Regions from separate parts of the Jeotgalicoccus sp. ATCC 8456 genome, predicted to be linked through region 2. Evidence: riboswitches for the same ligand, from Rfam matches in the RefSeq annotation. Region 2 holds a riboswitch; each other region holds the start of a gene.

Evidence for each region. A riboswitch is a leader RNA that binds a small molecule or an ion and turns the genes downstream of it on or off. The one in region 2 is predicted to bind S-adenosylmethionine.
Region 1: linked by a shared signal. The riboswitch ahead of JEM45_RS02855 (methionine ABC transporter ATP-binding protein) and the one ahead of metK (methionine adenosyltransferase) in region 2 are both predicted to bind S-adenosylmethionine.
Region 3: linked by a shared signal. The riboswitch ahead of JEM45_RS06125 (5-methyltetrahydropteroyltriglutamate--homocysteine S-methyltransferase) and the one ahead of metK (methionine adenosyltransferase) in region 2 are both predicted to bind S-adenosylmethionine.
Region 4: linked by a shared signal. The riboswitch ahead of JEM45_RS04985 (methionine ABC transporter ATP-binding protein) and the one ahead of metK (methionine adenosyltransferase) in region 2 are both predicted to bind S-adenosylmethionine.

What each region holds. Positions count from the first base shown of each region.
Region 1 is NZ_CP066224.1:523,693-531,402, forward strand. It holds gene mreD (rod shape-determining protein MreD) at 1-116, opposite strand, end outside; gene mreC (rod shape-determining protein MreC) at 120-968, opposite strand; gene JEM45_RS02840 (aminotransferase class I/II-fold pyridoxal phosphate-dependent enzyme) at 1,040-2,188, opposite strand; gene JEM45_RS02845 (MetQ/NlpA family ABC transporter substrate-binding protein) at 2,188-2,994, opposite strand; gene JEM45_RS02850 (methionine ABC transporter permease) at 2,994-3,593, opposite strand; gene JEM45_RS02855 (methionine ABC transporter ATP-binding protein) at 3,646-4,659, opposite strand; SAM riboswitch class I at 4,718-4,820, opposite strand; gene JEM45_RS02860 (SprT-like domain-containing protein) at 4,857-5,357, opposite strand; gene JEM45_RS02865 (putative RNA methyltransferase) at 5,674-6,528, opposite strand; gene chrA (chromate efflux transporter) at 6,645-7,710, shown strand, end outside.
Region 2 is NZ_CP066224.1:77,669-85,378, forward strand. It holds gene menH (2-succinyl-6-hydroxy-2,4-cyclohexadiene-1-carboxylate synthase) at 1-215, shown strand, start outside; gene menB (1,4-dihydroxy-2-naphthoyl-CoA synthase) at 212-1,030, shown strand; gene menE (o-succinylbenzoate--CoA ligase) at 1,086-2,495, shown strand; gene yidD (membrane protein insertion efficiency factor YidD) at 2,485-2,724, opposite strand; gene ytkD (RNA deprotection pyrophosphohydrolase) at 2,799-3,257, shown strand; gene pckA (phosphoenolpyruvate carboxykinase (ATP)) at 3,314-4,888, opposite strand; SAM riboswitch class I at 5,099-5,201, shown strand; gene metK (methionine adenosyltransferase) at 5,297-6,481, shown strand; gene JEM45_RS00585 (nuclease-related domain-containing protein) at 6,510-7,418, shown strand; gene JEM45_RS00590 (NAD-dependent succinate-semialdehyde dehydrogenase) at 7,494-7,710, shown strand, end outside.
Region 3 is NZ_CP066224.1:1,195,277-1,202,986, forward strand. It holds gene JEM45_RS06115 (hypothetical protein) at 1-191, opposite strand, end outside; gene JEM45_RS10920 (ribonuclease H1 domain-containing protein) at 200-793, opposite strand; gene JEM45_RS06125 (5-methyltetrahydropteroyltriglutamate--homocysteine S-methyltransferase) at 853-1,938, opposite strand; SAM riboswitch class I at 2,030-2,135, opposite strand; gene JEM45_RS06130 (MFS transporter) at 2,294-3,469, shown strand; gene JEM45_RS06135 (MsnO8 family LLM class oxidoreductase) at 3,632-4,588, opposite strand; gene JEM45_RS06140 (DUF3219 family protein) at 4,590-4,871, opposite strand; gene JEM45_RS06145 (hypothetical protein) at 4,960-5,454, opposite strand; gene JEM45_RS06150 (metal ABC transporter solute-binding protein, Zn/Mn family) at 5,516-6,673, opposite strand; gene JEM45_RS06155 (ZinT family metal-binding protein) at 6,686-7,636, opposite strand.
Region 4 is NZ_CP066224.1:983,387-991,096, reverse strand. It holds gene aroD (type I 3-dehydroquinate dehydratase) at 1-440, shown strand, start outside; gene JEM45_RS05005 (Spx/MgsR family RNA polymerase-binding regulatory protein) at 641-997, shown strand; gene gcvH (glycine cleavage system protein GcvH) at 1,064-1,444, shown strand; gene JEM45_RS04995 (toprim domain-containing protein) at 1,538-1,945, shown strand; gene JEM45_RS04990 (thioredoxin family protein) at 1,896-2,210, shown strand; SAM riboswitch class I at 2,251-2,349, shown strand; gene JEM45_RS04985 (methionine ABC transporter ATP-binding protein) at 2,431-3,453, shown strand; gene JEM45_RS04980 (methionine ABC transporter permease) at 3,450-4,142, shown strand; gene JEM45_RS04975 (MetQ/NlpA family ABC transporter substrate-binding protein) at 4,181-5,020, shown strand; gene cyoE (heme o synthase) at 5,097-6,002, opposite strand; gene JEM45_RS04965 (hypothetical protein) at 6,360-6,938, shown strand; gene JEM45_RS04960 (DUF4870 domain-containing protein) at 7,038-7,382, shown strand; gene sufC (Fe-S cluster assembly ATPase SufC) at 7,604-7,710, shown strand, end outside.

The DNA.
Region 1 (7,710 bases), 450 kb from region 2:
AACTTAGGTACAAAGTATACCTCAACACCAAACAACATCATGGGACTAAAAGCTGTAAATGTCATATCGATGTACATGAGTATAATTCCCAAGATGAAGATGACAATCATCTGCATGATTTAGTCCTCCAATGATTCAGGATCTCGTTTTAAAACAAACACCGTATCCACGTCATTTAAGTCGCTGTTCATTTGGACATAAGCATTTTGACTCAGACCATACTCATCATTTTCTACTTCTACTACCTTACCGATCACAATCCCTTCAGGTAAAGAACCTGTTAATCCAGAAGTATAGACCTCATCACCTTGTTCTATCGTTACCTGATTTTTAATGTTTTCGATAACTAAAACATTTTTCTCTGTATTAAAATTTCTAATGTTACCATAAACTGTCTCGTCACCATGTTTGACCTCTACAGATAGGTTATTTTGAGACGCATTGGATGAAATAATCTCTACAAAGGCTGAACCACCGTTCACCCTATTAACAATACCAATCAATCCCTTAGAAGTTGATACAGCCATACCTTCTTTTAGACCATCCTTCTCACCCTTATCGATAGTAAAAGAGTTTAACCACTGGTCAGGAGATCTTGAAATGACATTTGCATTAATTGTTTCATAATCCATATTAGAACTAACGTCTAGGGCTTCTTGAAGCTTTTGGTTCTCTTCAGTTAACCGCTCATTATCCGCCTGTAGTTGCGGTAACATATCTAGTTGTTTTTTTAATTCTTCATTCTCTTCAACTGCACCAAACATATTAAAAAAATTTGAAAATATATTGCCGATAAAACCAAATGGTGCATTAACGGTTTCTTGTGTAGTTGCGACCGCATCGCCAGTAAATTGTTCAGCTTTTGTCGTCGTACTACGGTCTGTTAATGAAAACCCTATTAAGGCAATCAAAACAATGATCCCAAATAGTACGATGAGCAAGCGGTTTCTATTAAAAAACTTAGTCACTCTCCGTCCGCCCCCAATAAAATATATCTGAAATAAATAATAACACATTTAATAAGGGACTAGCACTAAACTTACCAGAGATTTTTAATCTCTTTTAGCCTGTCGACAAAAGTTTGTAATATCGAATTCTCTACGGCTAAAGATATTCTAATATAATTCGTCCCTCGGCTACCGAATGGAATACCCGGCGTAGTCAAAATCGACTGTTCCTTTAATAAATACTCAACGAATGTTTCACCTGTAAATCCGTCCGGTACTTTAATCCAACCAAAGATACCCCCGTCGATATGTTGAATTGGAATATTTAATGACCTTAAAGCTTCATTAATATATGTCTTTCTCTTGTTAAAGATTTCATTTTGTTTTGGTATCAGTTCATCTGCATGATCTAAGGCTGCCACTGCTGCATCCTGAGTGACACCAAAGACACCAGCATTTGTATGATCTTGGAATCTATTAATGCTTTCAATCATGTCCTTATTGCCGACAGCAAATCCTATACGATAACCTGACATATTAAATCCTTTTGACAGTGAGTAGACTTCAATGGATTGTTCAAGATTTTTATCACTCGTTAATATGCTCGGATGTTGTTCGTTAAAACCAAATGCTGCATAGGCGAAATCATGAAGGATTTGTGTATTCGTACCTTTAAAGCGTTCAATTGTTTCGTCGAAAAATTCTTTTGTTGCAACTGCACCGACTGGATTAGAAGGATAGTTTAAATAAATTAAATCCGTCTCTTTAAGTTCTCTTTCAAGGGCATCGAAATCTGGTAAATAATTATTTTCTTCAAGTAAAGGCATATCGATGGCCTTTGCCCCCGCTAATTCAACAGCTGTAATGTAATCGGCATATCCTGGGTTTGGCAACATAATTCCAGAGCCAGGATTTAAATGTGCAAGTGGGAAATTAACCAAGCCGTTTTTTGTACCAAATAAAATTGCGATATTCTCATCATTTAAATCGACATCATAAGTTCTCTTGTAAAAATTTTTAATACTGATTTTTAATTCTTCTTTCCCACGAAAAGAACCATATTTTTGGTTTTCTTCCTTATCAATCGCTACCTTGACAGCATCGGTAATAACTTTTGGTGTCAAACCATCAGGGATACCCACTGCTAGATTTAAGAGTGGTTTTTCCCCTGTTTCTAATTTTTTGTTCATCATGCTAGAAAAGTAGCTCGGACTTAAACTATTCAATAAATCACTCGCCATTATTCATCCTCCTCTGGTTTATCGAAACCTTGGAAATCTGCATCAATGACTTCATTAAATTCTTCAGATTCTACAGCATTGATAAGGTCTTCTTCCATTTTGCTTCCGGCATCTTCACCGTTAATCACGATTTGATTTCTAAAATATTCGTTCATATTCTCTAGTGACAAGGCATCTTCTAACTTCATATTACTCGCAAGCGCAAAGTTTCCTGGCACAAGAGACAGACCAATCTGATCGACACTTCTAGGCAGTTGGCCAGCATCTTGGAAGATAAATTCTAAGTTTTTCTTGTTATCGATAATGTCTGCTTCTTCGATGGCAAACATGTCAGCATCTTCACTAATTGTTATGAGCCCAGCATCTTGTAAAGTTAAGAAACCGCGTGAAGCGTTAACAGGGTCTAAAGGCAGAGCCACTTCACTTCCTGATGTAATACTGTCTATGCTGTCGAATGTCCCACTGTATAGCCCCATAGGCGCAGTTGGTACTTGAATGATATTTTTTAATTCTGTATTATTTTCTTCATTATAACTATCCATGAAGAGTACATTTTGAAAGAGGTTAGCATCAATATCACCATTGGCTAATGCATTATTCGGTTGAATATAATCACTGTACTCAATGACTTCAACTGAATAACCTTCTTGTTCTAGTACAGGCTTTAATGCGTATGTGGCCATATCAGCAAATGGTCCACTAGATGCACCAATAGTAATCACTTCACCTTCATCCTCATGGAGTAAAACTGTTGTTAGAACGATGACAAAAAGTGTACCAATTAAAAATGTTATAATACCTCTCATTACTTATCCTCCGCTCTGTTTGCAAGTCGGTCGCCGACCCACTGAACAATTTGTACGATAATGATTAAGACAACCACTGTCACAATCATCGTTAATGTGTCATAACGGTAATAACCGTATCGTATGGCTAGGTCACCTACACCACCACCACCGACAACGCCTGCAGTCGCTGAGAAAGCAATAATTGAAATAATTGTTAGCGTAATCGCTTGGGTAATACTCTTTTTCGCTTCTGGTAACAAAACATCCGTAACGATTAAGAAAATTGAAGCGCCACCAGCAATACACGCTTCAATCACTCCGTCCTTAACACCGTTGAAACTAGATTCAACGAGTCGGGCAAATAGTGGTACTGCAGCTATTGATAAGGCCACACTTGCAAATACTGGCCCATGTGAATCATTGACTAACCAAGTTGCAAAAGGCATTATCGCAACGATTAAGATAATGAAAGGGAATGACCGTATAATATTCATCACCCATCCAAGAACACTGTTTAAAGGTTTAATTCTAAAAAGGAGTGGATGCTGTGTAATATATAAAAGGATACCAAGTGGTAAGCCTAATAACACTGCAAAAAATATTGAAATAGAAACCATTTGTACGGTCTCAAGTAATGCTTTATATAAAATTGGCCATAACTGACTGAAACTATCCAATGTAACCCACCCTTTCTATGCCGTTCGTCTGGTCAATATGACTTTTCAGTCTATTAATTTCTTCTTCTTTACCAGTCACTTGGAACATTAAAAAACCAAGTGGTTGATCCTTAATGTATTCAATACGTCCATTTAAGATGCTTATGTTTAAATCAAAATTACGGTAGAGTTTGTTGAGATAATTTTCCTCTGCATTTTCACTGAGAAACTGTATTGTAATCACTTGATTCTCACGCGTTGCCTTAAACTGATTAGGGACTTCAAAATTATAAATTTCTTGAACAAAGTCTTTAGTAATTTCATGCTTAGGATGACTAAAGACATCGTAAGTATGACCTATTTCTAAAATTTCGCCTTTAGACATTACACCGACCCGGTCTGCAATCTCTTTGATGACTTCCATTTCATGAGTAATAACGATAATCGTAATACCTAAATCCTTATTGATTCGATTCAATAATTTAAGAATACTCTTAGTCGTGTCTGGATCTAAGGCACTTGTTGCTTCATCACAAAGCAAAATGTCAGGATCATTTGCAAGTGCACGAGCAATACCGACTCTTTGCTTTTGCCCTCCACTTAAATTTGATGATTTAATTTCAGCCTTGTCTCCAAGACCAACCAGTTCCAATAGTTCTTTGATACGGGCTGTTCTGTTCTTTTTATCAAATTTTGAAGCTTTTAAGACAAACTCAATATTTTCATAAACGGTCTTAGATTCAATGAGGTTAAACTGCTGAAATATCATGCCAATTTTCTGTCGTTTCTGTCTGAGTTCATGCTTAGTGAGCTTTGTTAAATCTTCACCAGCAACTGTTACAGAACCCGTTGTTGGTTGTTCTAATAAGTTGATTAGTCTAACAAGAGTAGATTTACCTGCACCTGAATATCCGATTAAACCAAAAATCTCACCTGATTTAATTTCTAATGATGTTTCTTTTAATGCTTCAACCTTACGACCTTTTAATTGATAGGTTTTTGAAACGCTCTCCAATTTTATGCTCATGATCTACCTCCTCTTTAAAATAAAAAAACCATTCATCATGTAGACAAATGGCGATGTTTGATTATCTTTCAAGCCGATGCCTGCAGGATTTAGCACAGTACTTAAATAAGCCCGCTGCTGAGACTTCATAGGGCCCGACCCTCCATCTCTCTTGATAATTTCATATTCAATTTAGAGTAATACTATAGGATTTAATTCTAAAAGTCAATATAAGGCGACTCATTACTTTGACCGAGATAAGCAAATCTCGAATGACAACGTACACAGACATACCGCTTCTCATAGCCCTTCATACGTTTAGTAAATTTATAATTACAGTGCATACATTGATAATGATGTAAAATGCCTTTGTATCTATAGGTTCTTGTTAATGAAATATTGAGCTTCTTGAGTGTATTCTTAAAATAATCATCTTGATCTCGGTAAGGTTTATTTATTCGATATAGACAAAAATGCACACATTCATGGTGTAGGACATCAAGAATTACGTGCCTCGGATTATTGTCGATAAAGGATTTCGACATGACAATCTCTTCGTTAATAACCCTGTTGTATCTCGTCTTAATTACAAAAGCGCCCAGTTTGGCTGTCATTCTATTTGAGATTCTTAGCGGAATATTAAAATCCACATTAAAAAACTTTTTTGAGAATGTTACCGCATATTTTAATAATTCTTTTTCGTCCACCTTACTCACCACTACTTATAAATAGTCATAAAAAAAGAGAGACTCGAAGTCTCCCTAACAGATAAATAATATAATATGATATCTAGGCCAAAGGCACTATCAAAGAACGATTGAGCTAATAATATGAAATATAGCTATAAATTAATAGGTCGTTCTGTTATGTATTTCTTAATATATTTTCATTATATTTTAATCTTTGGCTTATTTCAAGCCTAAATGTGAAATAATTAAGTTTGTAATGTCTTTGTAATATATGCCCGAATGTTTCAAGTATTAGCCTATAAACAGTATTATAACGCAGTTTGATAAGATTACAATGACAGTTATTTCAAAATTGCGCTTGAATAATGTGTAAATCTACAGTAATTATTTTACTGCTTGTTTCAGTAAAATCTCTAACCTCTTGCTGAATTACATGCCAACCGAGCGGGGTCATCTTGATTAAGTCTTTTAAAGCAGAATCATCCAGTTCAACTTCATATGTGATTCTCTCTTCGGAAATAACATCTACTTTATTTCTCAATAATTCCAAGGTATCCGTATTCTCATATTCTTGACTATCACCGGCTAAGGCCTCTCTAATTTCTTTTAAGTACTTGCTACCAGGAATAACTTTAATCAGTATGCCGTTCGGCTTTAATATACGATGAAATTCTTCATAATTCGCAGGAGATAAGTAGCTTAAAATAACATCTATACTACTCTCTTTAAACGGTGTATGTCTTAAATCACCGACCACCCAGTTTTCATGACTATAGTTTTTACTCGCGAGTAAAACGCCATCTTTTGAGATATCTAATCCAACACCATGAGTGTTATCTTTATCAACTAGTTTTATAATTGAACTTAAATGTGAACCTTCACCAGAACCTGCATCAAAAATAAGGTGGTTTTCATTTGGAAGTGCATTAATTATATCAGCAATTTTTTGATGAATTATTTTGTAAAGATTATGAACTAATATAATATTATACCTCGCATCAAATAAGTCTTGATCATACATCGATGATACTTGTTTTTGCAACATGTTGACATAGCCTTGTTTTGCTAAGTCATAACTATGACGATTTACACACACTAAACGATTTGAATCGACGACATTTAAATCAGCACTACAAATCGGACACTGTAGATTCGATTCTAATTTCTGAAAACCAAGGGCTGCAATTTCTCTCTTTTTCATTAATTCACCTACTTTATTTCTATTACATTATGAATTGTAAAAGAATATGAATTTCTATAGTACTCAATAACTTTAAATGGTATTCTACACATAAACAAGTTTTAATGGAGGATTAAATGAAGCGATTCATGCTATTACTTGAAATATATTTAGTATCCACAAGATTAGGCTTAACTTCTTTTGGTGGACCCTCTGCTCACCTTGGTTACTTCCATACCGAGTATGTCGAGCGTAAAAAGTGGATGGACGAAAAGAGCTATGCTGATCTTGTCGCACTTTCTCAATTTTTACCTGGTCCTGCATCCAGTCAAGTGGGTATCGGCGTCGGTGTGATGCGCGGTGGCGTTTTAGGTGGTATCATCTCATTTTTAGGATTCACCTTACCTTCAGTCATTGCACTGATCATTTTTGCTAGTCTTTTAACAACCTTCAATATTGCTGATTCTGCCTGGATTCAAGGCTTAAAAATCGTTGCCGTTGTCATCGTCCTACATGCAATACTTGGCATGGCTAAAAATTTAACGCCTGATTTAAGTCGAAAACTGATTGCACTCTTAGCAGTAGTTATTATACTTATCTTTCCATCAGTCATTACACAAGTTGGTGTTATTTTAATTGCCGCACTGCTTGGATTTTTAATATTTAAGAACCATGAAGCTGATACTAAAAGAACTTTGTTCCCAGTTAACAAGACTTTTTCCATCATTTGTTTAAGTTTATTTTTTATACTGTTATTCCTACTACCCATGTTAAGAGAATTCACAGGAAATTATTGGATATCGGTTTTTGATAGCTTTTACCGTGCAGGATCCTTGGTGTTTGGAGGTGGTCACGTTGTGTTACCACTTCTAGAGCAAGAACTTGTACCAATGGGTTGGATTTCACAAGAGGCCTTTTTAGCAGGCTATGCTGCAACTCAAGCCGTCCCAGGGCCGCTTTTCACTTTCGCTTCATATCTCGGCACTGTTATGAATGGCTGGATCGGTGGCTTATTTGCAACATTTGCAATTTTCTTACCAGCATTCTTACTTATTTTAGGCAGCCTGCCCTTCTGGGATATGATAAGAAATCATGCTAAAACAAAAGGCGCTGTAATGGGGGTTAATGCAGCAGTGGTTGGTATTTTAATTGCTGCACTCTACACACCAATCTCAACTTCTGCCATTAACCAACCAGCAGATT
Region 2 (7,710 bases):
CCTACTGGGATGATATAAAAAGCATCTATCAACCGGTCTTATTAATGGTAGGGCAAGAGGATGAGAAGTTCGTCTCTATAGGTAAAACGATGTCACAGCTTATAAAAAGTGCTAAACTAGAAATAGTAGAATCTTGTGGACATAATATACATCTAGAATCATTTGATGTCTTCATTAAAATACTGAAAGCTTATTTACAGGAGGAAAATTCATGACTAGAGTTTGGGAAACAATTAAAGAATATACTGAGATTAAATATGAATATTATAACGGTATTGGTAAGGTTACGATAAACCGTCCGGAAGTACATAACGCGTTTACACCGGATACAGTGCAACAAATGATTGATGCCTTTACACGTGCAAGAGACGATCAAAGAATTTCTGTGATCGTTTTAACTGGTGAAGGGGACAAAGCCTTCTGTTCAGGTGGAGACCAGAAGAAACGTGGTCACGGTGGCTACGTTGGGACAGACGAAGTGCCCCGTCTAAATGTACTTGACCTACAAAGACTTATCCGTATCATTCCTAAACCAGTCATTGCCATGGTTGCAGGTTGGTCAATTGGTGGCGGTAACGTACTTCAAGTGGTCTGTGACTTAACAATTGCTGCGGATAATGCAAGATTTGGTCAGACAGGACCTAAAGTAGGATCATTTGATGCTGGTTATGGTTCCGGCTACTTAGCAAGAATCGTCGGTCATAAGAAAGCACGTGAAATCTGGTACCTATGCCGTCAATACGATGCACAAGAAGCACTCGATATGGGCTTAGTCAATACGGTTGTACCGCTAGAACGATTAGAAGATGAAACAGTGGAGTGGTGTGAAGATATTATGAAACATTCACCAACTGCCTTACGTTTCTTAAAAGCAGCAATGAATGCAGACACAGATGGACTCGCAGGTTTACAGCAGTTCGCTGGAGATGCAACATTACTTTACTACACAACAGATGAAGCGAAAGAAGGCCGCGATGCGTTCAAAGAAAAACGAAATCCTGACTTCGATCAATTCCCTAAATTCCCATAAAGTTTATAGTAAAATCTAACACCCGTCTCTGATGGGTGTTTTTGAGGTGATTTAAATGTCATATAAATGGCTAGAATCTGCTATGTTGGAAAATCCAGACAAGCTAGCGGTTAAATATAAAGATAAGACTTTAAACTACAGACAGTTATATATGAAATCACATGAGTTGTCGACTCACCTAGAAACTTTAAATCAAAAAAGAGTCGGGCTTTTAATCGATAACTCTTTGGACTCAGTGATTCTAATACATGGTCTAATGTTACATGGTGTAGAAATGGTATTATTAAATACACGTTTAACTGGTCATGAAATTAGATCACAGCTTGATGATGTCGTTGTTGATACAGTCATTACGACAATTCAAGCTGAGATACCCGATACTAAAATAATTCATTTTGATGAGCTGTATGACTTGCCATCAGCAACTGCAATGGTGAATCAACCAGATGCGGATGATATATTATCCATTATGTTTACTTCAGGTACCACAGGGCGTTCAAAAGCGGTCCCACAAACCTATGGAAATCACCAGGCATCACATAATAATTGCCAGAATGAAATGAATTATAATGAAGACAGTGTATGGATGATGGTCAATCCAATTTTTCATATTTCAGGATTGTCAGTTATGTTTAGAACTGTAATGAGTCAAAGTACTTTAATTTTAGTTAATAAATTTGACCCTGAATCTGTGTGGTCAATCTTAGAAAATGAAAAAGTTAGCCATACTTCAATGGTTCCTGCGATGCTAAAACGCTTATTAAAATTTAAAGGTAAACACTGCCTTGAAGGCATACTGTTAGGTGGGGCGAGTACAACACCTAAATTGTTAAAAACAGCAATCGACCAAGGATTACCTGTCTATAATTCATTTGGTATGACTGAAACTTGCTCTCAGATTGTTCAAATATCCTCCAATGACAAAAACATTCTAAATGGTACAGTGGGGAATATTCATACTACTGCGACTAAAATCAAGCTAGATGAATCAACCCATGAACTCCTAATTAAAGGAGACTCTGTCGTTAAAGAATACTTAAATGCAGATATGAATCATACAGATGGATATTTCAATACAGGAGACGTCGCGAGTATTGACGATGACGGATACATTTATATTCTTGATCGTCGTAATGATTTAATTATTAGTGGTGGCGAGAACATTTATCCGAAAGAAATAGAAGATGTTGTCTATATGCTTGATGAAGTGAATCGCTGTGTGGTTATTAAAAAAGATGATGACGAGTGGGGGCAGGTTCCCGTTTTACTTTTAGAAGAACCTGTAGATAAGCCCCGTCTATTAAATCATCTTTATGAGCATTTAGCGAAGTATAAAATTCCAAGAGAAATACACTATGTTGATGAGATTAAATTAACATCAACTGGAAAGATATCTAGAACAATTAATAGAAATATGTTTCTAGACCTAGATGAAAAGGTATTGAAAGATGATACTAAGATTTAGATTTTTTCTTCTTTGTATTTACTGGTACCGGATCGAACCCACCTTCATGGAAGGGATGACATTTAAGAATACGCCTTGTTGCTAAGTACGACCCTTTGATTGCGCCATGTTCATTTATAGCATCGATTGCATAATTTGAACAAGTCGGGTAAAAACGACAAGTTGGCGGTGACATGGGGGAAATATTTTTTTGATAGAAATGAACTGCTCTGATTAGAATTTTTTTCATTAGTCAATCACCTTTTAATAGTAGTACAGTTATTGTAGGCCGATAATACGTAGACTGCAAGGGGAGGAGTTTAAATGAAAACATTTAAAGACTTTAAAGGACGCGATGTTACCTTAAAATATGAGTATGTCGATCAGACAGATCATGTGCTAATTATTCCTAAACTTAATAATCAGTTTCTGTTGACGCATCATAAAGAAAGAGGATTAGAATTTCCCGGTGGTAAAGTTGAACAAGGAGAATCACTTGTTGAAGCAGCTCAAAGAGAGCTGTATGAAGAAACAGGTGGTTTGGTAGTAAACTTACATTTCGTTGGAACATACACAGTAAATGACGGTGAAGATACCTTTAGTAAAGCCGCATTCTGTTGTAACATAGAACGCTTGGATGGACTACAAGATTATCAGGAAACACTAGGACCTAAGTTAGTCACACAAATAGAAGATATTGATGATGAAGATAAAAGCGAATTGTTAAAAGATGAATGTATTCTTCATCTATATAATGAAGTAAGAGAACATGGTTGTCAGTAAAATAAACGGACCCAACAAAGAATAATTGTTGGGTCCGTTTTGTATCTAATTATTGTTTAAAATCCGCCTTTAGCTGCAATTTCTGCAGATTCTTCACCGAATTTTTTGAAGTTCTCAATGAATTGATCTTTAAGTGCTTGTGCTTTTTCATTATAAGCATCTTTTGATTCCCAAGTATTAGCAGGCGCTAAAATTTCTTCAGGAACACCTGTGACAGCAGTAGGGATAGATAATCCGAAGACATCATCTTTAACAAATTCACCAAGTTCTAATTCACCGCTGATTGCACGTCTAACCATAGAACGAGTGTGTTTGAGATCCATACGTTTACCAACGCCGTACTCTCCGCCAGTCCATCCTGTGTTAACCAGGTAGACGTTAACATCATGCTTATCAATTAAGTCACCTAGCATATTTGCATATACTGTTGCATGTAATGGTAGGAACGGTGAACCGAAACATGTTGAGAATACTGGTTGTGGAGACGTGACACCACGTTCTGTACCTGCAAGTTTCGATGTAAATCCACTCAAGAAGTGATACATTGCTTGGTCTTTAGATAACTTAGAGATAGGTGGTAATACACCAAATGCGTCTGCAGTTAGGAAGACAATTGTTTTCGGGTGACCTGCAACTGATGGAATACGTGCGTTATCGATATGATTAAGTGGGTAAGCGGCACGTGTGTTTTCAGTTAATGCATCATCATCATAATCGGGATTACCTTCTTCATCAATAACAACATTTTCTAAAACAGAGCCAAATTTGATTGCTTCAAAAATTTCGGGCTCTTTTTCTTTTGATAGGTTGATTGTTTTAGCATAGCAACCACCTTCAATATTGAATACACCATCTTCATTCCAGCCGTGCTCATCATCACCGATTAAATCACGTTCAGGATCTGCAGAGAGCGTCGTCTTACCTGTACCAGATAGACCGAAGAATAGTGCAACATCCTTGTTCTCACCGACATTTGCACTACAGTGCATACTCATTACACCTTGTTCAGGTAATAAGAAGTTCATGATAGAGAAGATGGATTTCTTCATTTCTCCACCGTACTCAGTACCACCAATAAGAATAATTTTCTTCTCTAAGGAAACGAGTACAAATACTTCTGATTTTGTACCATCTACAGCAGGATCTGCTTTAAAAGTTGGTGCAGAGACAATTGTAAATTCAGCGTCGATTGCTAATGCTTCTTCCTTAGTCTCAGGACGAATAAACATAGTTTTAGCAAACATGTTGTGCCAACTAAATTCATTAACAACTTGTAGTTTTAGTTGAGTCTGAGGATCAGCACCAGCATAGCCATTAAAAACAAATAACTCTTCTTTTTCATTTAAGTATGTAGTCACTTTTTCAAACAAATTGTCGAATATTTCTTCAGAAATCGGTTGGTTAACTTCTCCCCAATCGACTTTATTTTCAGATACGCTATCTTTTACGACAAAACGATCTTTAGGGCTACGGCCTGTATATTCACCAGTTTGAGCACGCAGGGCACCAGTGTTTGTTAATGTAGCTTCACCACGTCGTAAAGAAGCCTCTACTAGTTCACTGTTTGATAGTTGTTTGTGTGTTGAGGATTTAGCGACTAAGTCCTCGATTAAACTCTTGTGATTAACCATGATTCGCCTCCAAAAATATTTGAATTAAAACGCATTATTTAGAAATTAGTATAACACATTACTTTTTACGATAACACTATAATAAGAGTACATCTATAAGTAATGATGCACATTTCTAATTTAAGAAATAAATTTAACTTATTATATTAGTTTGATTTGGTCTAAATCTTGATTATCACATATCAATATTGTAATATATAGCTAAGTTATCTCTTATCAAGAGGTGGTGGAGGGATCAAACCCTGTGAAGCCAGAGCAACCTCCTTTTCAAGAAAGGTGCTAAAGAATGCAGAGTAATTCTGAGCGATAAGGGAAAAGGGCGAGCCTTTTTCTCTATATTTATGTGGAGAATAAGGCTTTATTTTTTGCTTTAGGAGATAGCTAATTTAGCTATAAAGGAGAATTTTAATGTCAGAAAGAAAGTTATTTACATCAGAGTCAGTCACAGAGGGACACCCAGACAAAATTGCAGATCAGATTTCTGATGCGATTTTGGATGCGATTTTAGAAGGTGACCCATATGCGAGAGTGGCATGTGAAACTGTAGTTAATACAGGACTTGCTTTAATTGTAGGGGAAATCAGTACTGAGACTTATGTAGATATTCCTAAGACAGTTCGTGAAACTGTTAAGGAAATAGGCTACGTGGATGCTAAGTATGGTTTTGATTATAAGACGATGTCAGTATTAACTGGTATTGATGAACAGTCAGAAGATATCGCGGTTGGTGTTAACAATGCTTTTGAAACGAGAGAATCACAAGGGGTTTCAACTGGTGCAGGTGACCAAGGTTTAATGTTCGGATTTGCAACGAACGAAACGAAAGAGTTTATGCCTTTACCAATTGCACTTGCTCACAAAATTTCAAGACGTCTAACAGAAGTAAGAAAAGATAAGACGATTTCTTACTTAAGACCAGACGGTAAGTCCCAAGTGACAGTTGAATATGATGAAGCGGGTCAGCCGCTCCGTGTAGATACGATTGTTATCTCAACCCAACATCATGAGAACATACCTGCTTCTGAAATATATGATGATTTATTAGAGCATGTGATTAAAGCAGTTGTACCTGAACATCTTTTAGATGATGAAACTAAATACTTCATCAATCCAACAGGTCGTTTTGTAATCGGTGGCCCACAAGGGGATGCTGGCTTAACGGGTCGTAAAATTATAGTGGATACTTACGGCGGATATGCACGTCATGGTGGTGGTGCATTCTCTGGAAAGGATCCAACAAAAGTGGACCGTTCAGCAGCTTACGCAGCCCGTTATATTGCTAAAAATATTGTAGCGAGTGGTATTGCTGATAAGTGTGAAATCCAATTAGCATATGCAATTGGTGTATCTCAACCAGTATCTATCTCTGTTGATACATTTAAAACGGGACAATATGATGAAAATAAAATTGTTGAAGTCATTAGAGCGCTGTTTGATTTGTCACCAGATGGAATAATAGATATGTTAAACTTAAGAAAGCCAATTTATAAACAGACTGCAAGCTATGGCCATTTTGGGCGTTCGGACATTGACTTACCTTGGGAAAGATTAGATAAGGTCGATGCGCTTAAAGAATTATTAAGAAATCGCTAGGTGAGCACTGTTGGAAAGTAGGAATGTTATGAACACGGAAATCTTTACTAATCCCATTTTTATTGCGATTGCTGTCGTTCTTCTTATAGTAGTAATCTGGTTTTTAGTTTATTACTTTAAACATCGCAATCAAGCGAAAGTTGTTGAAAACAATCACGCTAAGGAAAAAGAATCTTTAGTACAGAAGTACGAAAGTGAACATGAAGCAGAAAGACTTGAGCACAAAAAAGAATTATCGAATTTAAATGAGAAGTATTATAATGATACGACTTTACTCGATAACAAATTATCAAGTTTACATCAGTTCTCAGTAGACAAAGGTGAATATTTAACAGACTTAGCTTTGATTCAGTTAAAAGATAAGTTGGTCAAAGATGAGAAAATCCGCGAATCCGATATGATTATCTTATCTAATGTATTCCTACCTTCACGAAATTATACGAATACACGTAAAATCGACCATTTAGTTTTAACACGTACAGGTATCTACTTGATTGATTCTAAGTATTGGAGTGGACACATTTTACATGGTGTGAATGAAGCACAATTTGAAACAGTGCCTTATGTAGAATCATTCTTCGACTTACTCGATCTAGATAAGAAACGAGAACAAACATTAATCTTCGAAAAGGCAGATCAGAAAAACGTATCTGTTAATCATTATAATGGTGTCATCGATGAGACGAAGATTACTGCAGAGAAGCTTAAAAACAAGTTGAAATTACAATACGATATCGTACCGATTATATATTTTAATCCTAAAGATAATGGTAACTATTCAATTACAAACTACTCAGAAGATCCATCAATCCGTGTAATTGTCGGCCAAGAAGACCTAGAAGCATTCTTCTTGAAATATGTTTTCCATGGCAGATTCCAATACACGGTTAAAGACTTAGATGAAATTGCAGATGCAATTTTAGAACAGAGCCTGTGATCTTAAATTTTGTAAATTGAAAATAATCGTCCTATAATTATTTATAGGACGATTTTATTTTTGGAGGGAAAAACAATGTCAGAAGAAATTATTGTAATTAATCCCGCAACAAGAGAAGAAATTGGGAAAGTGCAGAAAGATAGTCAAGATGATATAGAAAAGAAAATAGACTTAGCAGATGAGACTTTTAAATCATTTAAGAAACTCACTGCCTATGAAAGAGCCGATTTACTTTTTAAATGGGCTGACAAAATTGATAAAAATAAAGAAGAAATTGCAGAACTTGTAACGA
Region 3 (7,710 bases), 970 kb from region 2:
GTCATTACAATGAAGAATATTCTTTCTTTTTTCACTAGATTTAACCGCATTATCTTCGCAATCGTTTCTTCTTCATCATTAAAGTATCGTCTTTCATCGAATGAAAAATGAATTCTATCTTGGTCAAAAAATGACGTTGTCGCAAATTTAATTAATAGTCCTGCAACTAAAACAAATAAAAGTATATGCATAATTTCTCCTACTGACTTACAGCTTGTTTAGCGAGTTGGTCTGCAAGATCGTTAAATTCCACACCTGTATGTGCTGCCACCTTATAGAAATGAATATTAATCTTCTTACTATATTCGTGCATCGTTTTAACATAATTTTGAGTGACAGAATTCCTCGCTCTCCACTCTTCATTATACCATTTTTCTAATCCTGCATAATCGTAGTGCACATATATATCACTATAGTCATGTTGAATCGCCCACTCTACTGCATAGAGAATACCTGCTATTTCTGCTGTTACGTTCCAAAGATTGACTTCAGGGTCGACCTCAGTCGGTTCACTCGCTTGGTGAATCACACGATCGTCCACTATAAACACCGCACCAAAGCCTGCCTTTTCACTTCTTTTGTCATAACTACCATCCACATAAGTCACAAGGGCACCTTTAGGAATATCTACTATTTCATTTTTTAAATTATCTATATAATTCTCAGCTTCTTGTCTTGTTTTAAATGATTTGAATTCTGCCCCACTATAACCTTTAACTGCTTTTTGACAGTCCGGCCAATTAGTGAAGATGCCTGTTTGATGTCCTTTACGCACTGCATAATATTTCGCCATAACGATACTCCTTTAAATATATAAAACCACTCATGATTGTACCATGAGTGGCAGTTTCCTTATAATAATTCGTCAGCAAGTGCAATGACGTAACGTAATTTTTCCCACTGTTCTTCCTCAGTTAAAACATTTCCGTGGTGTGTTGAAGAGAATCCACATTGTGGACTCAAACGAATTTGTTCTTTAGGCACATAATTGGTCGCTTCTTCAATACGCGCTTTGATCACTTCTTTATCTTCTAAATCACCACTTTTTGAAGTCAGTAAACCGAGCACAACAGCCGGGCCACCATCAGGAATTTCTTTTAGAGGCTCAAAATCGCCTGAACGATCATCGTCATACTCTAAAAAGAAACCATCAACATTTTCTTTAGCAAATAAGACAGGTGCAATCTTGGCGTATGATCCTTCAAATGCCCAAGTTGAACGGTAGTTTCCTCGACATAAGTGAGTAGTAATTACCATATCTTCTGGTTTCACTTCTAGGGCGCCATTTACAACTCTTAGAGCAAGATCTATAAGTTGTTCGCGGTTATAACCACTCTCTTGATACGGTTCTTCTTCAGTATTTAGTCTTGCAATATAAACATCATCTAACTGTAAGTATCGACAACCGACATCATAGAAGGCCAAGATGGCATCCTGGTAAGCTGCAATAATGTCATCTGTATATTCTTCAATATCCGGATAGATTTCCTTATTACGTACACCATAGTTGAAAAATTGGTTAGGTGAAGGAATCGTTTGTTTTGGAACAGCTCTGTCTCCAACGATTTCCTTAAACAGGATAAACTCTTTCACGTGTGGATGGTTTTTATCGAAAGAAATCTTACCGATGTTTCGGATATTATAGGCTTCTGTCTTCATGCCATTGAATGAGTAACCTTCTTCAGGGATATAGCCTTCAAAGCCACCAACATGTTCCATAAAGTCAGTGTGCCAAAAACGTCGGCGGAACTCGCCATCCGTAACAGCCTTGAGTCCGACTTCAATTTGCTTATCCACAACTTTTTCAATTTCTTCTGTTTCTATTTTAAATAATTCGTCCTTACTGATATTACCTGCTTCAAAGTCTTTTCTTGCTTGATGTATTCTGACAGGACGTAATAAACTTCCGACGTGATCTGCTTTAAATGGTGCTGACATGTAATAACCTCTTTCAATATTGTTTTTAAATAAATAAAATCCCCTTCTATCTTGTTTAAGATTTAAAAGAGGAGTGCTTTACATGTCCATCTTCTCATCTTTAAGTTACAAGAACTTCAAGGAATTAGCACAGTACCCCTAAGGGTCCGCTGCTGAGGTATCGACGGGCCTTTTCCCTCCACCTCTCTGGATAAGAATTTTATTTATTTAATTGAATATTATATTAGCACTAGACATAATATTCTGTCAAATAACTTATAAATCACTAAGTGAAAACACTTTCTTTATATATAATATAGACTTTGTTTTTAATGTGTAATAGTATATCTCTTATGCTTTTAGTAAGGAGGTTAATATGAAGAATCAAGCTTCAAGACAACTTGTCATTACAATTTTTATGATCGGTGCCTTTGCAGTCGGCATGACAGAGTATGTCGTTACCGGTTTATTAACTCAATTTGCTGCAGATTTAAACGTTGAAGTTTCTACAACCGGTTTACTTCTAAGTGTTTATGCACTCAGTGTTGCTGTGTTTGGTCCGGTGATTCGATTATTAACGTTGAGATTGTCTCCGAAATTACTCTTAATAATTTTAATTTCTATATTTATAGTTTCTAATATTGTTGCCGCGACCGCACCAAATTTTGAAGTACTACTATTATCGCGTTTGTTATCCGCTTCTATGCATGCGCCATTCTTCGGTGTCATGATGAGTTTAGCGATGGTAATTTCTCCACCAAATAAGAAAACCGGCGCGGTTGCCCTAGTGAATGGTGGACTCGTCATCGCAGTGATGCTCGGTGTACCATTTGGTTCATACATTGGTGCCTTGTTAGACTGGAGAATCGTCTTTTGGATCATCGTTACCCTCTGCATAATCAACTTACTTGGTCTAATATTATTTACACCAAACTATAAGACAGGTGAAGCACCGAAAATCTCTAGTGAATTGTCAGCATTAAAAGATAAGAATGTCATCATGTTAATGATTACGATTATTTTTGGATACTCAGGTGTATTTACTGCTTATACGTTTTTAGAACCTATGTTAAGAGACATTGCTGGTATGGGAGACTTTGGGGTCACTTTTAGTATGCTAATGTTTGGTACTTTTGCAGTCATTGGTAACTTTTCGTCTGGGCGAATCCAACCCGGAAAACTAACTGGCGCAGTTACTTTGGTTATTCTGTTCTTAGCCATCGTCTTATTCGGTTTAACCTTTATGTTAGAAGTTCCATATCTTGCCTACCTTGCCGCTGGACTATTTGGCTTAGGCACATTCGGAATTTCTCCAATGTTGAATTCTAAGATTATTTTTGCAGCCGTTACCGCACCCGCTTTAGCCGGAACTTTGGCCGCTTCAGTTTTCAACCTTTCAAACTCAATCGGTGCATCACTCGGTTCACTTTTATTGACTAACGGATTTTCATACCGTGAGATTACCTTCATTGCCGGTGGTATGTTAGTATTTGGCGCTTTATGCATGGTCGCCACTCACTTCATAGAAGATAAAAGCCGCTTTGAAAATTAATGTTTTATAATATCTCTATAGCTATCGGCTCTCTGTCGTGGTCACAGCGGGCCGTTATTTACTTTTCGGCTTTCTGTGATCACTACAGCGGGCCACCCGCTATCATCAACATCACAAAAAAAGCGTTGAACTCTATAAGGTTCAACGCTTTTCTTAATTATTTTACATCACTTCAGCAATTCTTTTATAACTATTAACCTTATCAGTAAAATCATGTGTAATCGTCACTATCATTAACTCATCAACACCGTAAGTTCTTTGATATGCCATCAACTTATCCCGCACAAAATCAGCATCTCCTATGATGACATTGTCACGGACCTTATTGAGCTCAGCTACTTCTTCCTCGGTCAATTCAATTGCTGAAACTTCATCAAATGAAGGTATGCCAGAAAATTCTCGCCCAGTTGATTTTAAGGCTTGATTGACTAAATAAGGTCTCGCCATTCTTTCTGCTTCCTCATACGTTCCTCCACAAAAAGCGTTGACCGTAACTATGATTTCCCCTTTATTGCTATCTGCTTTATAGGTCGATAGTACTTCGCCTGTTGACTGACCACTCATAAACTCCCCATAGCAGTAATTCAACTGATTGTCTCTTGCAAAGATCGCACTTTTTTCACTGGTACCGAGCATCCACATTTTGACTTTATGCTGGCTATCTGGCATAACCTTCAAGTTTTCTCTCTTATTCATTAACAATGCTTTTAATTCACTGACTAAGTCTGGCATCTTAAAGACATGCCCAAGATAATTATCACTTAGTGCTTCAGAGGCAACGTTATCTCCGCCCGGGGCACGACCGATACCGACGTCAATCCGATCACCATGAAGTACGAGCAGTGTATTAAAAGTTTCAGCTACTTTTAATGGTTTATAATAAGGCAGCAGTGTTGCACCGCTGCCTAGTCTAATCTCTTTAGTTATCATCCCGATTGCACCGAGCGTTACCTCCGGTGCACTTGAGGATAAACCTTTCATTCCATGGTGTTCTGCTAACCAAAACCGAGTATACCCTAATTGATCAGCAACACTTGCAAGTTTCACAGTATTACCCAGTGCTTCTTCTGCTGTCATGTGTGTTGAAATTGGTGCCTGGTCTAATATACTTATACGCATATTAATCTATGACTTTCAAAGTAATATTATACTCTCCAACATTGTCTTCTTCATACAAGTTGTCTAGAGATGTTGAGAAGTTAACAATCTTCGCTTCGAATTCTTCATTATCATTCCCTGGAATTCTTACACGAAATTGTTCTTGATACAAGTGTTTTGATAAGTAGTGATAATCTTCACTCGCCACATCGAAAACGATGTTTACAGTACCCTCTTCTTTATCTCTAACGAGTTCTTTTACATCTAAAGTTAAGTCATCGAGCATGATTATATCGTACGCCATTCTATTCCATCCTTTCAATACATTAAAAAGAATAATAACATTACAACTATTCTTTTACTATTAAAATGCATACCCTTTTCTTATAAATTTAACCTTCTTTAGTCTTATCTTCAACAGGATAATTATACTGTTTTAAACGAGAAATAAACTGCTCATGATTTAGATGAACATGATTCAATTCTCTAAGTACTTCATCTCCATTTAAAAATTTAATTACAGTGATAACATCGTTCTCTATAGTGATATTTGTAATATCTTCTTTTATCAACACGTTTTCACCACGTCTAAATTTAATAATTATCCCACTTTCTGAGATATGAAGTTGATAATACTTATCTCCTTTGTCTGCCTTGAAGATAAAACCCATGACCAGGGCAACTAATACAATAATCGCTATGATGTAGGCACGATTAAAGGCACTTTCTTCAATGTTATTGAAAGTTCTGTATGACAAATCAAAGATAATGAACAATAAGTATGCACCGAGGACAATCAAGCCAAATAAGGTAAAATTAAAGCCCTTCGGATCATAATTTTTAGGCACATCTTTTCTACTTAAATAAATCACACCGTCATCTTTCATCCTGTCACCTCATTAGAATTCTTTATTTAATATACCCGAATTCAAAGAAGTTAACAGATATTTACTCAGTCACTTTATCTAAAACTTGTAAGTTTTTCTCCATTAGTGAAATGTAGTCCTCATCATTACTTATATTTTCTTCTGTTAATACTTCCATATTGTGAATGTATTCTGGCTCTGCTCCGATTTCATCCTGAACGACTTTAGATATTTTCCCAGAACTATTTTGCTCAAATAGTACATAATTTAAATTGTTTTCCTGGGCCGTCTCACTCAATTCTTTTAGTTGTTGTTGTGAAGGCTCATCACTCATTGAATAACCAGAAACCGCTAATTGTTCCACACCATAACGCGACCAATAACCAAAGGCTGCATGTGGCACGATGATTTTAGCACTTTCTTTATCATCTAAAGTTTCACTAAACTTTTCATCCAGCTCTTCTAGTTCTGATTGAAGGTTGTTAAAATTTTCTTCATAAAGAGCCTCATGTTCTGGATTTAAAGCAATCAGTTCATCTTTAAGAATGTCTCCAACTTCAATCATTTTTAAAGGATCAATCCAGATGTGCGGGTCAAAATTATCATGATTATCAATAATGATATCGGCATAATCTGTATAAATGACTTCACCGTTTTTAAGACCTTCTGCCTTAACAGAAAAGCTTTCTTCACCCGCTTCATGGTCAAATGAATCGCCTTTCATAACCGCTTCAAAGCCGCCCTCTTCAGTGACCGACCACTGAATTTCATCTACTTCATTGTCTGTTACAGTCAATTCAACAACGTCACCAGTGTGGTAGTGGTCGCTTTGACCTTCAATAACTTCCTGATCAGCTTCATCTTCAAATCCTTGATATTCTTCATGATGACCTTCAAATAGATTGTTGTATTGACCAATTTCTACTAATTCCACATCTTGGTTTTCTAAGGCACTTGCAATATTACTAGAAAATGCCTCCATGCCTTCACCGACATAGATTAGACCATCTCCATCAGCATAATGAGTCATTTCCTTTATAGTCGGTTCATAAGAATGACCGTCAGCACCAGGTGGGATAATCGATTCGGTCTCAACTGTCTCTCCACCAATTTCATTGACTAAATACTCTAGAGGATAAACAGTCGTATATATTTTTAACTTATCATTATTGGTTGCTTCACCTTGACTACAGGCACTTAACACCAATACCGTCACTATCAAAACTAAAAACTGCTTCATTGTATATCCTTTCTAGTGTTGTAACATATCTTTTTTAATCTCATCTACTGTTAGATCTTCAGGGTAATACGTTGGCCAGTGATCCATTTCTTCTAGTAAGGCTTCTCTATCATCTCCCCAGTAAAGGTGGTAATGACCAGATTTTTCTGGTGCGATAATGTGGTCAGAGAACTGAATATAATCTGGTGCATCCTCATCTCCATTCACTTGTTCGAAGATAAACCTTACACCTCTATTGCCCGCTTCATATTCTAAAATTTCATAGCCATCATATTCATACTGTCCGGTGATTGTGTCTTCTCCACTGACAAAGGAAATTGTGCCATCTTCTTTAATTTCAATTTCATTCATCGTCGTTTCATAGCCTGTATTGTAATACTCTTTATATTCTTCAGCAGTCTTATCACCGTCTTCTGCTTTATGTTCAAAAACTTCTTCAAGCTCACCTGAAGTTAGATAAGGGTAGACAGATTGCCATGTCCCTGTCCAATCTGAAATGTCACGGTCGGCAATATCTTCGTCTTCAAAGTATCCGTTATAGACATCACTATTGTGATCATCAATATGTATTTCAACCGGCTCACTTTCAGCAATTACGTTATGGTCCTCATCATAAAATGTCGCTTTTATTTTTTGACCGTCTACAGCTTCTATATTAAGTGTATCTTCAAACTCTTCTTCGATTATTACCCACTCTTCATCATCAGACTTCTGATACCAATGCCAGTGACCTTCTGTCTCTTCACCTGTTGTAACTGAAAGCTCGACTTGGTCTCCAGTATGATAGTGATCATTTAAGCCTTCGATTGTTGCCGTTTGAACTGCTTCACTGTGGTCGTGGTCATGATGATCATGATTTTCATGACTGTCCTCACTTGTTTGTTCCTCACTATCTGCATTCTGACAGGCAGCCATCATCGTTAACACTAAACTTGCACCAAACACCCATACATTCTTTTTCATAATCTCTCTCCTTTAAATCGTAATTATTACTATTCGTAATTGTTACGATTTGTATCATAGCATGAAATTTTAAA
Region 4 (7,710 bases), 910 kb from region 2:
AGGTTTGTAAGTCTATGGATATTGATTATATAGATATTGAAATGTCAGTGGGTAAAAAAATAGTGCAGGAAATTATTGAGACTGCAAAGACACATCAAATTAAAACGCTACTGAGCTATCATAACTTTAAAGAAACTCTTGATTACGATGCACTCATGGATTTACTTAGTCAGATGAATCAAGTTGAAGGGGATGTGTTTAAGTTTGCCCTCTACCCTACAAACGGTGAGGATGTAGATACAGTTGTAGACGTTCAAAAAACAGCTAAAGCTCAATATGGGCATAAAGTCATCGGAATATCTATGGGTGAGCTAGGTAAGCGTACACGCGTGTTAACAGGCGACTATGCCCCATTATTTACTTATGGTTACATCAGCCGAGATGCGGCGCCCGGACAAATTCATATAAGTGAACTAAGGAAAGCGTTAACGAGTTTATGATAATTTTTACACAGAGTTTACGTTCTAATAATATTTAGATGTTAGAGTAAGGTTAGAAGATAATATACACTTCTTAAATCCTAAACCCTGGCCCAAAACCTCCCCCAAAGGTTTTGGGTTTATTTTGTGTTTTAAGTGTATAAAATATTATTTCTAAGGTAGAATTAACCTAAGATGACTTTCTATTTTAGGAGGATATAATGATAACTTTTTATGAGTATTCAAAATGTACAACTTGCCGTAAGGGGAAGAAATTTTTAGAGGATAACAACTTAGAATTCACTGCCATAGATATGGTCGAAAACGTACCGTCAATCGATACGCTAAAAGGTATTGTAGACCGTTCTTCATATAACGTAGATGATTTCTTTAATAAAAGAGGGGGCAAATTTAAAGAACTTGATTTAAAAGAACGCTTGCCTGAACTTTCAGATGACGAAAAGTTTGAATTGCTTGCAAGTGACGGTATGTTAATCAAGCGACCAATGGTTGTATTAGATAACCAAGTTCTTTTAGGTTTTAAAGAAGAAAATTATGAGCAAGCTTTATTGAATTAATCTTCTTGCCTGTAGTATGATGAATATGTAACAATATATATGATAAGTTAAAAGGGAGGTTTTAGCGTGTCATTACCACAAGATCTAAAATACAGTGAGGACCATGAATGGGTAAAGGTTGAAGGGAATACTGTAACTATCGGTATTACTGATTTTGCACAATCTGAACTTGGTGATATTGTGTTTGTTGAGCTTCCAGAGGAAGGCGACGACGTATCAACAGGTGAATCATTCGGTAGCGTTGAATCAGTTAAGACTGTTTCAGAATTAATCGCTCCAGTTTCAGGTTCAATCGTTGCGATTAACGAAGAGCTTGAAGATAGTCCTGAACTTGTAAATGAAAATCCATATGAAGGCGCTTGGATGCTGAAAGTTGAACTTTCAGATGAAAGCGAACTTGATAATCTTCTTGATGCTGCTAGTTATCAAGCAGTTATCGAGGGTTAATTTTAAACTCTGGACATTTGTCCGGAGTTTTTTAAAAACAAATATTTATTACTTCTGGTGAATTTGTATAAAATTAAACTAAGGGTGATACGAATGAATCTTTCTGATAAGGTACTCATTGTTGAAGGCAAGACTGATAAACGTCGCTTAGAAGAAGTGTTAGTAGAACCGGCTCAAATTATTTGCACTTTCGGAACAATGGGTATTTCCAAATTAGATGAAATTATCGAACAGCTAGGTGATTCGCAAATTTTTATATTATCCGATGCGGATAAAGAAGGAAGAAAAATTCGTCAATGGTTTAAAAAACATTTAAGTGAAAGCACGCATATTTATATTGATCCAAAATTTGGAGAAGTCGGTCGTTGCCCGCATGACTATCTAGCTAACCTCCTCTTAAGACACGGTTTTTACGTAGATAATGCGTTAATAATGAAAGGTAAGTTTTATCGTGAAGGAAATAATTTCAACAGCAGATTTATTAAAGAATACACAGGATAAGGACAGTTATATTATCTTTGGTTATGCCACGATGTGTAAGACATGTGAAATTTCAGAATCCATGTTGAAAGTCGTCACTGAGATGAAGGATATCTCATACGAGAGAATTAACTTGAACTACCATAAAGACTTAATAGATAAGTATCACATACGTTCAGCACCAGCCTTGCTGTTATTTAAAAATGGTCAACTTGTGAATGCACTCTATGCTTTTCACTCAGTACCATATTTAAATGAAGTATTAGATGAATTCCTGGTTGACTAGTAGAGAATAGTCTGATATTATAAATCTCAATCGAATAGAACTCTTATCAAGAGTGGTGGAGGGAAGTGCCCTAAGAAGCCACGGCAACCGTCTTAATGACAAGGTGCTAAATCACAGGAACAAATCCTAAAGATGAGAGGCATAATGAAATTAAAAGGCCTACTCATAATATTATGAGTAGGTCTTTTAATTTTCGATCGATGAGAAAGGGTAATGTATCATGATTAATATAAAAAGTGTTTCTAAGATATTTAAAACTAAGAAACAAAATATAACAGCAGTTGACCAAGTTGACTTATCGATTAATCACGGTGAAATATTTGGGATAATCGGCTACTCAGGTGCAGGGAAATCCACCTTAATCAGATTGTTAAATGGATTAGAAGATGTAACTGAAGGTGACGTGATTGTCAGTGGAGATGACATCAGTAAAATGTCCAAAGGTGATCTTCGAAATAAACGCCAGAAAGTGTCTATGATTTTCCAACATTTCAACTTACTGTGGTCAAGAACAGTCGCAGAAAATATTAGTTTTCCAATGGAAATTGCAGGTGTACCAAAAAAGGAACGCCAGGCACGCGTTGATGAATTAATTAAACTTGTTGGACTAGAAGGTAGAGCACATAATTACCCAAGTGAGCTATCAGGTGGACAAAAACAACGTGTCGGTATTGCTAGAGCCTTATCGAACAAGCCTGAAGTATTACTATGTGATGAAGCAACTAGTGCCTTAGATCCAGAAACAACTGATGAAGTTTTAGATTTACTTGTTGATATTACAAAAGAGATGAATCTAACCATCGTCTTGATTACTCACGAAATGCATGTGATCAGAAAGATATGTGACCGTGCAGCAGTGATGGAGAACGGTAAGGTCGTTGAAGTGGGTTCAGTAATTGAATTGTTCCAAAATCCACAATCAAGTGTAACAAAACGCTTTGTTAAGGATGACATTTCAGATGATGACCACCAACTTGCAATTGAAGAACTTAAAGCATCGTTCCCTACTTCAACAATTGTAAAATTAAACTTTGTAGGTACAAGAACAAAATCTCCAATTGTTTCTGAAGTTATAAGAAATTACGGTTTAGATGTAAATATTTTATCAGGTAATATTAAACAGACGAATCAAGAATCATTTGGACATTTATATATTGCCTTAGATATCGATAATGAGACCCTTGAATCAATCTCAAATGAGTTTAAGAAGCACGATGTCACATTGGAGGTTGAAGCAGGATGAACAGTGTAATTGAAGAATTTAAAAATATGTTTAGTTTTGAAAATGTGAAATGGGATGCAGTATTTGAAGCGACTTATGAAACGATATATATGACTGTGATTGCAACGATTGCAGCCTTTATAATTGGACTCATTTTCGGTATTATCTTGTTCTTATCTAATAAGAGTGAAAATGTTCCCTCAAAACCGCTTTATGGAACGACATCCTTCATCGTCAATCTCTTTAGAGCGATTCCATTTATCATTTTAATTATTTTACTTATGCCATTTACAAAAGCAATCATGGGTACAGTAATGGGCTCCAATGGTGCCTTACCCGCACTGATTATCGGTGCCGCACCTTTCTATGCACGTCTAGTTGAAATTGGACTTAAAGAAATTGATAAGGGTGTAATAGAAGCGGCTGAATCAATGGGTGCGAACACTTGGACAATTATTTGGAAGGTGTTGATACCAGAATCATTACCGGCTCTAATTTCAGGTATAACGGTAACATCCATTATGCTTGTTGGTTCAACTGCGGTTGCAGGGGTTATCGGTGCTGGTGGATTAGGTAACTTAGCTTATATGGTTGGCTTTACAAGAAACCAACCGGACGTCACACTTGTTGCAACTGTGGTAATTCTAATCATCGTTTTCGTCATTCAAATTTTAGGAGACTTTTTCTCTAAAAGAGTGGATAAACGCTGATTATATAATATAAAACTATATAGAAAAGAGGATTTTGCATGAAGAAATTTTTGAGTTTCGTTACATTGTTTTCAGTTATTTTAGTTTTAGCGGCTTGTGGAAATGATTCTGAATCTGATTCAGAAGGTGAATCAAGTGATGGAGAAGGTGCTGAAATTACTGTTGCAGCATCACCAGCACCACACGCTGAAATTTTAGAAAAAGCAGCAGAAATTCTTGAAGAAGAGGATATCACAGTGAATGTAGAAATCGTCAATGATTATACAACACCAAACCGTTTGTTAGCAGATGAAGAAGTCGATGCAAACTTCTTTCAACATACACCATACTTAGACGGTGAAATTGAATCACATGGCTATGACCTAACTAGCATCGGTAATGTCCATATCGAACCTATGGCAGTATTCTCAAATGACTATGATTCACTTGAAGACATCCCAGACGGCTCTACTATCTTAGTATCTAATAATCCTGCAGAAGAAGGACGTTTCCTTTCATTCTTCGTTAACGCTGGCTTAGTAGAAATCGAAGAAGGCGTTGAAATTCAAGACGCAACATTTGATGATATTACTGAAAATCCTCACGACTTTAACTTTGATAACAATACAGCACCTGAGCTTTTAGTTAATATGTATGAAAATAATGAAGCACCTGCTGTTATTATTAATGCAAACTTCGCAATTGATGCTGGATTGAATCCAGTTGAAGATTCAATCGCAGTTGAAGACGGAGAATCACCTTATGCCAACCTAGTTGCTGTTAGATCTGGAGATGAAGAACGTCCAGAACTACAAAGATTAATCGAAGTCCTACAATCAGATGAAATCAAGCAATATATTGATGAAGAGTACAGTGGTAATATTATTCCATCAGAATAAGTAAGAAAAACCTCACTCGACTTTCAAGTCGAGTGAGGTTTTTAATGAACTATGTTAATAGTATATACATTTTTCATCATATCGTTAACACGATCATCAACATAAATGAAACAATCAAGTAGATAAGGGAGTATCTTAAATTCATTTCTGCCCATCGGTGTTTATTGTGTGTAGTATAACCTCGAACAGATAGCACAACCCATCCTAAGGTCAATAAAGCTGACACAATTGAAAAGATGATACCGAGTGATTCAAAGAGCATAATTGGTACGGGCAACAAAGCGAGCACATAATATAAGTTCTGGCGAATTGATGCCTTGGTGCCAATGACAACTGGGAGCATTGGTATGCATGCTCTAGTGTAATCATCGAGTCTTTTAATAGCGATTGAAATTGTATGAGGTACCTGCCAAATAAGTAAAATGTAAAACAACATTAGGGGTACTAAATGATTCGCTGGTGTAATAACGGCCCAGCCAATTAATGGTGTAAAAGCGCCTGAAATACTACCGATTATCGTATTGATGGTATAGCGTCGTTTTGACCAAAAGGTGTAGAGAACGACGTAGAAAAACCAGCCAAGAAATGAGTAGATTCCTGCTTCAATATTCACCAAAAAAATTATGATCAATCCGATGATTGTTGTAATGATTGCAGCAATTAAGACATTTCTTAAAGAAAAGTCACCTGTAACGGTAGGGCGCTTTTTTGTACGGTCCATTTGTGTATCTAGGTCATGCTCGAACCAGTTGTTAAACATGAGAGCACCAGATATGACTAAGGTGCTGGAAACCATGGTCATGAAAAAAGTGCCAAGATGATCGTAAAATGACTGGTGGGTAAAGTGTAAAGCAAGCCAAAACGCTGTGAATACAGGTAGGACATTTGCGATAAGTACTTTCCCTTTAAGTAGGTATTTAATATTTATAAATAATGTTTGTAAGTTAATAGACTTACGCTTATGAACTTGTTCTGTTTCCAATGTAGTCCCTCGCAATTTAATGATTAAGCTATATTATAACAGTCATAAGAAAGCATCAGAAAAATTATTCCATTTTTTTGTGACAAAGATGTTTCAAGGAAAAGGGGGTGGGTAAATAACTGTTATATAAATAGAACGGATTTCGTAATAATTCAATTGAGTGAAATCATTGTCTCAACTAATCAATTTTAGTTGGTGCAATTGATTTTATAAAGTAAACCCCTTTGCCAGGCAGCAAAAGCTGCTTGGTTTTTTTGTAAATATTTAAATTAATAATGTAAATAGTAATATTTTAAGGTAACATAGATAACAATTGTTTTAAGGTATTAATTAACATAACTTAAAGGAGCATCTAAGATGAAAAAGTTATCATTATTTTTTGTATTTACACTATTTGCACTGACAGCATGTGGGAATGAAGAAGACACTGAAGCCACTGACACAAGTGAAGTGAGTGAAGAAACAGAGGATGAAAGTTCTAATTCTGAAGAAGGTAAATCAGATGAAATTTATGAAATAGGTGACACTACACAAGTAGAGAGTTATGAGTTTGATGCTAATTATGAGGTTACCGTCAATTCACTAGACCTGGTCAAAGAATACGATGGTCAACCTGTTGGAGATGTCATTATCAACGCACCAGAATCAGTCTTCTTAGGGGTGGTCAATTTAACAGTTCAAAATATCTCTGAGGAGCCTATTGTTATTGGTGAATATGTATTTCCTGATATTATTGAATCCGACAGAGAAGGTGGTGGAGACCAATTTATTTTTGATTTCTCTGAAGAAGATTTAAACCAAGAATTAGCAGTTGACGAAGAAGCAATATTTGATTTAGTTTACTCGATGGATTCAGAATTGGGTTCAGGAGGATACTATTTAAAATTTGAGAATGGCATGCCAACAGAAACGACTTATAACTTACCAATTAAATAAGGAAATTTTTAGTAATCATTAACCCTATCGATTGTATACACACCCTATAGATGGTAAAATTACATTAGCACCTATCTTATAATAAAAGGGGCAATTAAAATGAATGAAGACTATAATACTCCAAAAACTGGTTTTGACAGCACGCTCGTCTTAGTGTCTTATGTTATTTCACTATTCACTGCTGTTGTTGGACCACTTCTAATTTGGGCACTGAAAAAAGATGACGAACCAACAACTGCTGTCGCACTTAGAGATGTAGCGAACTTTGGTCTATCTTACACAATCTACATGTTTGTCGCTTGGTTAACAACTGCAATTTTAATCGGTTTTGTACTCGGACCAATAGTCACGATTGCATTCTACGTATTTGCGATTATCGGCATTGTAAAAGCAATTAATGGTGAGTCATACAAGCCACCATTCACAATCGATATCTTTAAATAAGTATTTGATTAAACCTCACTAAATGATATTAAAGTCATTTAGTGAGGTTTTCTTTAAATCTGATTAAAGTGGTCATAATTAGAGCCAAAACCTTTAAACCGCGTGGATTCTGATATATAATATATAGATGGTAACAGTAGACTGGTACTTTGACTATAGATTAGAATTATTATAAACTATACTAGTATCAGACAAACTAAATTTCAATTGGAGGATTAGACATGGTATCTGTTTTAGAAATAAAAAATCTACACGTTGAAATCGACGGTAAAGAAATATTAAAGGGCGTAAACCTTACTATTAAACAAGGTGAAATTCATGCTGTAAT